2 regions of the Kitasatospora saccharophila genome follow, and region 1 is predicted to be linked to the other one. Evidence: riboswitches for the same ligand, from Rfam matches in the RefSeq annotation. Region 1 holds a riboswitch; the other holds the start of a gene.

Region 1 (3,200 bases):
CCTTCAGGTCCTCGACGTCCACGTCGCCGTCGGTGAGCGTCTTGACCACGACGACCCGCATGCCGGCCATCGCCGCCGAGGCCGCGTTGGTGCCGTGCGCGGAGGACGGGATCAGGCAGACGTCGCGCTGGGTGTCGCCGTTGGCCCGGTGGTACGCCCGGACGGCCAGCAGGCCGGCCAGCTCGCCCTGCGAGCCCGCGTTCGGCTGGATCGACACCGCGTCGTAGCCGGTGACCTCCACCAGCTGCTGCTCCAGCCCGCGGATCAGCGTCAGGTAGCCCTCGGCCTGCTCGACCGGGGCGAACGGGTGCAGCTGCCCGAACTCGGGCCAGGTGATCGGCTCCATCTCGGTGGTCGCGTTGAGCTTCATGGTGCAGGAGCCCAGCGGGATCATGCCGCGGTCGAGCGCGTAGTCGCGGTCGGAGAGCCGGCGAAGGTAGCGCAGCATGGCGGTCTCGGAGCGGTGGCTGTGGAAGACCGGGTGGGTGAGGTACTCGTCCTCGCGCAGCAGCTCGGCGGGCAGCGCGTCCGCGTCCTCGGCGATCTCCGCCGTGACCCCGAACGCGGCGAACACGGCCGCCAGGTGCTCGCGGGTGGTGGTCTCGTCGCAGGAGACCGAGACCCGGTCGCCGTCGACCTTGTGGACGTTGACGCCGCCGGCCAGCGCCGCGGCCACGACCTGGTCGGCCCGGCCGGGGACGACCGCGGTGACGGTGTCGAAGAAGGCGTCGTGGGCGAGTTCGACGCCGCCCGCGCGCAGGCCGGCGGCGAGCGCGGCGGCGTAGCGGTGGGTGCGGCGGGCGATGTCGGCGAGGCCGTCGGGGCCGTGGTAGACGGCGTACATGGAGGCCATCACGGCGAGCAGCACCTGGGCGGTGCAGATGTTGGAGGTGGCCTTCTCGCGGCGGATGTGCTGCTCGCGGGTCTGCAGGGCGAGCCGGTAGGCGCGGTTGCCGTCGGCGTCGACCGAGACCCCGACCAGGCGGCCGGGCAGGTTGCGGGCGTACTCGGCGCGGACGGCGAGGTAGCCGGCGTGCGGGCCGCCGAAGCCCATCGGGACGCCGAAGCGCTGCGAGGTGCCGCAGGCGATGTCGGCGCCGAGCTCGCCGGGCGAGCGCAGCAGGGTGAGGGCGAGCAGGTCGGCGGCGACGGCGACGACGGCGCCGAGCCCGTGGGCCTGGTCGATGACGGGCTTGATCTCCCGCACCGCGCCGGAGGCGCCCGGGTACTGGAGCAGCACGCCGAAGACGCCGCGCTCGGCGATCTCGGCGGGGATGCCGTTCGAGAGGTCGGCGGTGACGACCTCGACGCCGGTCGGTTCGGCGCGGGTCTCGATCACGGCGACGGTCTGCGGCAGGGTGTCCGCGTCGACCAGGAAGACGCCGGGCTTGTTCTTGGTGACGCGCCGGGCCAGGGCCATCGCCTCGGCGGCGGCGGTGCCCTCGTCGAGCAGCGAGGAGCCGGAGGTGTCCAGGCCGGTCAGGTCGGCGACCGCGGTCTGGAAGTTGAGCAGCGCCTCCAGGCGGCCCTGCGAGATCTCGGGCTGGTACGGGGTGTAGGCGGTGTACCAGGCCGGGTTCTCCAGCACGTTGCGCAGGATGACCGGCGGGGTGAAGGTGCCGTAGTAGCCGAGGCCGATCATCGAGGTGAGGACCTGGTTGCGGCCGGCCAGCTCGCGCAGTTCGGCGAGCACCTGGGCCTCGCTGCGGCCGGCGGGCAGGCCGAGCGCGGTGAGGCTGCGGATGGCGTCGGGGACGGCGGCGTCGGACAGCTCGTCCAGGGAGGCGTAGCCGACCTGGGCCAGCATCTTCTGCTGGGCGTCGCTGTCGGGGCCGATGTGGCGGTGCTCGAAGGGGCTGGCCTGCTCAAGGTCGCTGAGCGTCGGCTGGGCGTTCATGGGGGTCGGGCCTCCTGGTCGCGGACCGGCGGTGGTACGCACGCCGACCGACTGCCGTGGAAGCCGGGCGCGCGGGCGAACCCGTCAGCCTCCCCCTCTGTCATCGGTACCTGAGAGCTTCACGCGTCCGGGCCGGGGCCCGGACGGCTTGCACCGTCGGCGAGGGCGGGGACGGCCGGCTCCGGTGCCGACGGTCCTGCCCTGCTTTCCAGAGTGACCTGTTCTCGCTCGGTACGGATGCCTGAGAGATTCCGGGGAGGGGTTGCTCCTTCGGCGTCCCGCACCCCCCTGTCCGGCGGGGTCGGGACTCTCCCGAGCGGGCTCGGCGGTCGCCTCCGAGGTTACCAGCGCGGGCCTCGGGGATCACCGGTGCGGCCCTGTGATCTGCCCCGGACGGCGGTGTCCGGAGTGCCGCCGTCCGTTACGTGACGTTTGGTGTGAAGTGGCGGCCCGGCAGGCTCCTCCGACCGCCTCCCGGACATCCCTGAGGAGCGGCAGGACTGGAGGACAGCGTGCAGACCGATATCGATCCGCGCGACCTGATCGGGCACAAGGCGGTCGACCGGAACGGTGACAAGATCGGCACGGTCGACGAGGTGTACCTGGACGACGCCACCGGCGAGCCGGAGTGGGCGGCCGTCCGCACGGGGATCTTCGGCCGGGACGCCTTCGTCCCGCTGACCACCAGCGAGTTCGCGGGCGACGAGTTGCGCGTCCCGTACGACAAGTCGCTGATCAAGGAGTCCCCGGACTTCGGCGTGGGCCAGCACCTCTCGCCCGCCCAGGAGTTGCAGCTGTACCGCTACTACGGGCTGGACACCGGCGGCGACGCCGGCTCGGAGCCCGCGGCCCCGGCGGCGAAGGCGGCGGAGGCCGGAGCGGCCGGAGCGGCCGGAGCGGGGGCGAAGGAGCACCAGCGCCAGGAGCCCGCGGTGGACCGCGATTTCGGCACCCTCGCCTCCTCCCCCTCACCCGCCCCGGCCCCGGCCCCCGCGCCCGCGCCCGCGCCCGCCGCCGCGGATCCGGCCGCCGCCGCTGCCACCGCCGCCCCCGCCCCGGCCGCCTTCACGACGGCGAAGGCGGCGCCCGCGCCGACCCGGCAGGACGCCCAACAGTCCCAGTCGCAGTCGCAACCCCACCAGGCCCAGCCCGAGGGCCGGGCGGCGGTGGAGCCGACCGCGCCGGTGGAGATCACCTGCCGCGAGGAGCGGATCGACATCAGCACCGAGTGGCACGAGGTGGGCACCACCCGGCTGCGCAAGTACGTGACCACCGAGCAGGTGGAGCGCCGGGTGCCGGTGGT
Region 2 (3,200 bases), on a different contig from region 1:
TCACGTCGCCGCCCTACTCTCTCGTCCGCTCGCCACCGTGCTCCGGTGTGCCGGGGCAACCCTATGGGGCGCACCCGACGGTCGTCATGCCGCCGTACCGCGCGCGGCCGACCGGGCCGGCGGACCGGCAGCGGTCACGGACGCACGTAGAAGGGCTGTACCCGCCCCAGCAGCCAGTCCACCACCGGATCCGCGACCAGGTCGAGCAGCACCAGGTGGACGCCCCAGCTCGGCGGCGCGGTTCCGAGCGCCCGGCCGAGCGCGGTGTTCACCTCGGCCGGGTCGGCGGGGGCCGCCGGGTCCAGCTGCACGCCGACGTACAGCAGGGTCGGCTCGCCCTCCACCCGGGCCAGCGCCCGACGGGCCGTCAACACGCCCGGCAGGCCCATGAGTTCGCCGGTCGCGGCGGCCAGGAAGGCGAACGGCTCCTGGTGCGGCTCGGGCTCCTTGAGCGCCACCCGGGCACCCTCGGTGACGCCCTGCGCCTCCCACTCCTCGCCGCGCGGCCCGCGCCGCAGCTCGCCCACGCCCTCCGGCGGCACCGGGATGCCCACCGGCGCCTCCGGGTTGACCGCGATGCCGATGCCCAGCGGCAGCCCGCGGGCGAACTCCCACATCGGGGCGATCGCGAACGGGATGCCCGGGCAGTGCCGGAGGTACTGCTCCTGCGAGGAGTACACCGGCACGTAGGGGGCGCCGGCCAGCTCCAGCGTCGGCAGGTCCAGCGCCTCGGCGTCCGGCGCGGTGCCGGACGGCAGCGGGATCCACACCTGGCTGCGGGCCAGCACCTCGATCACCCGGGGCGTCGCCCCGGGGTCGCCGAGCGCGGCCGTCAGCACCCGCTCCAGCTCGTTGGCCGGCCAGGCCCCGCCCTCCGGCACCCCACCCAGCGGGAACCCCATGTCGCCCCTCCACGTCAGCAGTTGCGATCAGGTTAGCGGCGCGCGGGGGCGCACCGGTGCGGCGGCCCGGCGCACCGGCGCGGTGCCCGGGTGCGCCGGTGATCGGACCCCTCTCCCGCGCGCGGCCCCGGGCGTGCCATGATGGGCCCGCTCGAAGTCAAACTTCATACCGGCCGCTCGAACCCGCGCGGGAGAGCCGGAACGGCCCGCTGGGCCGCGACCGGCGCCGAAGGAGCAAGTCCTCCCCGGAATCTCTCAGGCACCCCTACCGCCCGGGCGAGGCAGATCTGGAAAGTGGACACGGCCGCGCCGTGCGCCCACCCACGGTGCAAGCCGCCATCCTGTTGGAAGGCGGTGAAGCTCTCAGGTTCGACGACAGATGGGGAGATTCGCCCCAGCCTGCCCGTTTCCAGATCCCGGGAGTCCTGTCGTGTCCCTCCGCCTGACCGCGCTCGACGCGCTGCACCGCTCGCTCGGCGCCACCATGACCGACTTCGCCGGCTGGGACATGCCGCTGCGCTACGGCAGCGAGCGCGAGGAGCACCTCGCCGTCCGCACCCGGGCGGGCCTGTTCGACCTCTCGCACATGGGCGAGATCACCGTCTCCGGCCCGCAGGCCGGCGAGCTGCTGGACCACGCCCTGGTCGGCTTCATCTCCGCGCTCGGCGTGCTGCGCGCCCGCTACACGATGATCTGCCGCGAGGACGGCGGCATCCTGGACGACCTGATCGTCTACCGCACCGCCGAGGACGAGTACCTGGTGGTCGCCAACGCCTCCAACGCCCAGGTGGTGCTGGACGCGCTGACCGAGCGCGCGGCCGGCTTCGACGCCACCGTCCGCGACGACCGGGACGCCTACGCGCTGCTCGCCGTCCAGGGCCCGGAGGCGAACGGCATCCTGGCCAAGCTGACCGACGCCGACCTGCCCGGCCTCAAGTACTACGCCCTGCTGCCGGCCACCGTGGCCGACCGCCGGGTCTGGCTGGCCCGCACCGGCTACACCGGCGAGGACGGCTTCGAGGTGTTCTGCGCCCCCGCCGACGCCGCGCACCTGTGGACGGCGCTGACCGAGGCCGGCACCGCCGAGGGCCTGGTCCCGTGCGGCCTGTCCTGCCGCGACACGCTGCGCCTGGAGGCGGGCATGCCGCTGTACGGGCACGAGCTGTCCACCGACCTGACCCCGTTCGACGCCGGCCTGGGCCGGGTGGTGCGCTTCGACAAGACCACCAACGGCGGCGCCTTCGTCGGCCGCAAGGCCCTGGAGGAGGCCGCCGCCGCGGCCGAGAGCGCCCCCCCGCGCAAGCTGGTCGGCCTGGTCTCCGAGGGCAAGCGCGTCCCGCGCGCCGAGTACGCGGTGGTGGACGCCGAGGGCGCCGCGATCGGCCGGATCACCTCCGGCGCGCCGTCCCCGACCCTGGGCAAGCCGATCGCCATCGCGTACGTGGACGCCGCGCACGCCGAGCCGGGCACCGCCGTCGCGGTGGACGTCCGGGGCAGGGCCGAGCCGGTCGAGGTCGTCGCCCTGCCGTTCTACAAGCGCGCCCGCTGACCCCGCGCCGCTGACCCCTGGAAGTCCTCTTCCGGTTCGTCCGCACAGCGGACGGCCGCGCCCTCCCCTCCCGCGATCCTGGAGAATGACGCCATGAGCAACCCCACGCACCTGCAGTACACCAAGGAGCACGAGTGGCTGACCGCCGCCGTGGACGGGGTGTCGACGGTCGGCATCACCGCGCACGCGGCCGACGCCCTCGGCGACATCGTCTACGTCCAGCTCCCGGCGGTGGGTGACACCGTCACCGCGGGTGAGACCTGTGGCGAGCTTGAGTCCACCAAGTCGGTCAGCGACCTCTACTCCCCCGCCACCGGCGAGGTCACCGAGGTCAACCAGGCCGTCATCGACGAGCCGGCCCTGGTCAACTCGGAGCCCTTCGCGGGCGGTTGGCTGTTCAAGGTCCGGGTCGAGGCGACCGACGAGCTGCTCGACGCCGACGGCTACACCGCCTTCACCGGCGCCTGACCGGGAGACCCCCTCATGACGGTCCTCAACCAGTCCCTCCACGCGCTCGACCCGGAGATCGCCGCCGCGGTCGACGCCGAGCTGCACCGCCAGCAGACCACCCTGGAAATGATCGCCTCCGAGAACTTCGCCCCGGTGGCGGTCATGGAGGCCCAGGGCTCGGTGCTCACCAACAAGTACGCCGAGGGCTACCCCGGCCGCCGCTACTACGGCGGCTGCGAGCACGTCGACGTGGTCGAGCAGATCGCCATCGACCGGATCAAGGAGCTGTTCGGCGCCGA

Evidence for each region. Region 1 has a riboswitch for glycine ahead of gcvP (aminomethyl-transferring glycine dehydrogenase). Riboswitches for the same ligand answer to the same signal wherever they lie in the genome.
Region 2: another riboswitch for glycine. It lies ahead of gcvT (glycine cleavage system aminomethyltransferase GcvT); the one in region 1 lies ahead of gcvP (aminomethyl-transferring glycine dehydrogenase).

What each region holds. Positions count from the first base shown of each region.
Region 1 is NZ_BAAANS010000040.1:68,249-71,448, forward strand. Features, by position in the region: gene gcvP (aminomethyl-transferring glycine dehydrogenase) at 1-1,897, opposite strand, end outside; glycine riboswitch at 1,988-2,114, opposite strand; glycine riboswitch at 2,117-2,222, opposite strand; gene ABD345_RS26525 (PRC and DUF2382 domain-containing protein) at 2,410-3,200, shown strand, end outside.
Region 2 is NZ_BAAANS010000021.1:50,173-53,372, forward strand. Features, by position in the region: gene ABD345_RS17045 (enhanced serine sensitivity protein SseB C-terminal domain-containing protein) at 1-4, opposite strand, end outside; gene ABD345_RS17050 (enhanced serine sensitivity protein SseB) at 135-902, opposite strand; glycine riboswitch at 1,081-1,183, shown strand; glycine riboswitch at 1,184-1,291, shown strand; gene gcvT (glycine cleavage system aminomethyltransferase GcvT) at 1,282-2,451, shown strand; gene gcvH (glycine cleavage system protein GcvH) at 2,545-2,919, shown strand; gene ABD345_RS17065 (serine hydroxymethyltransferase) at 2,935-3,200, shown strand, end outside.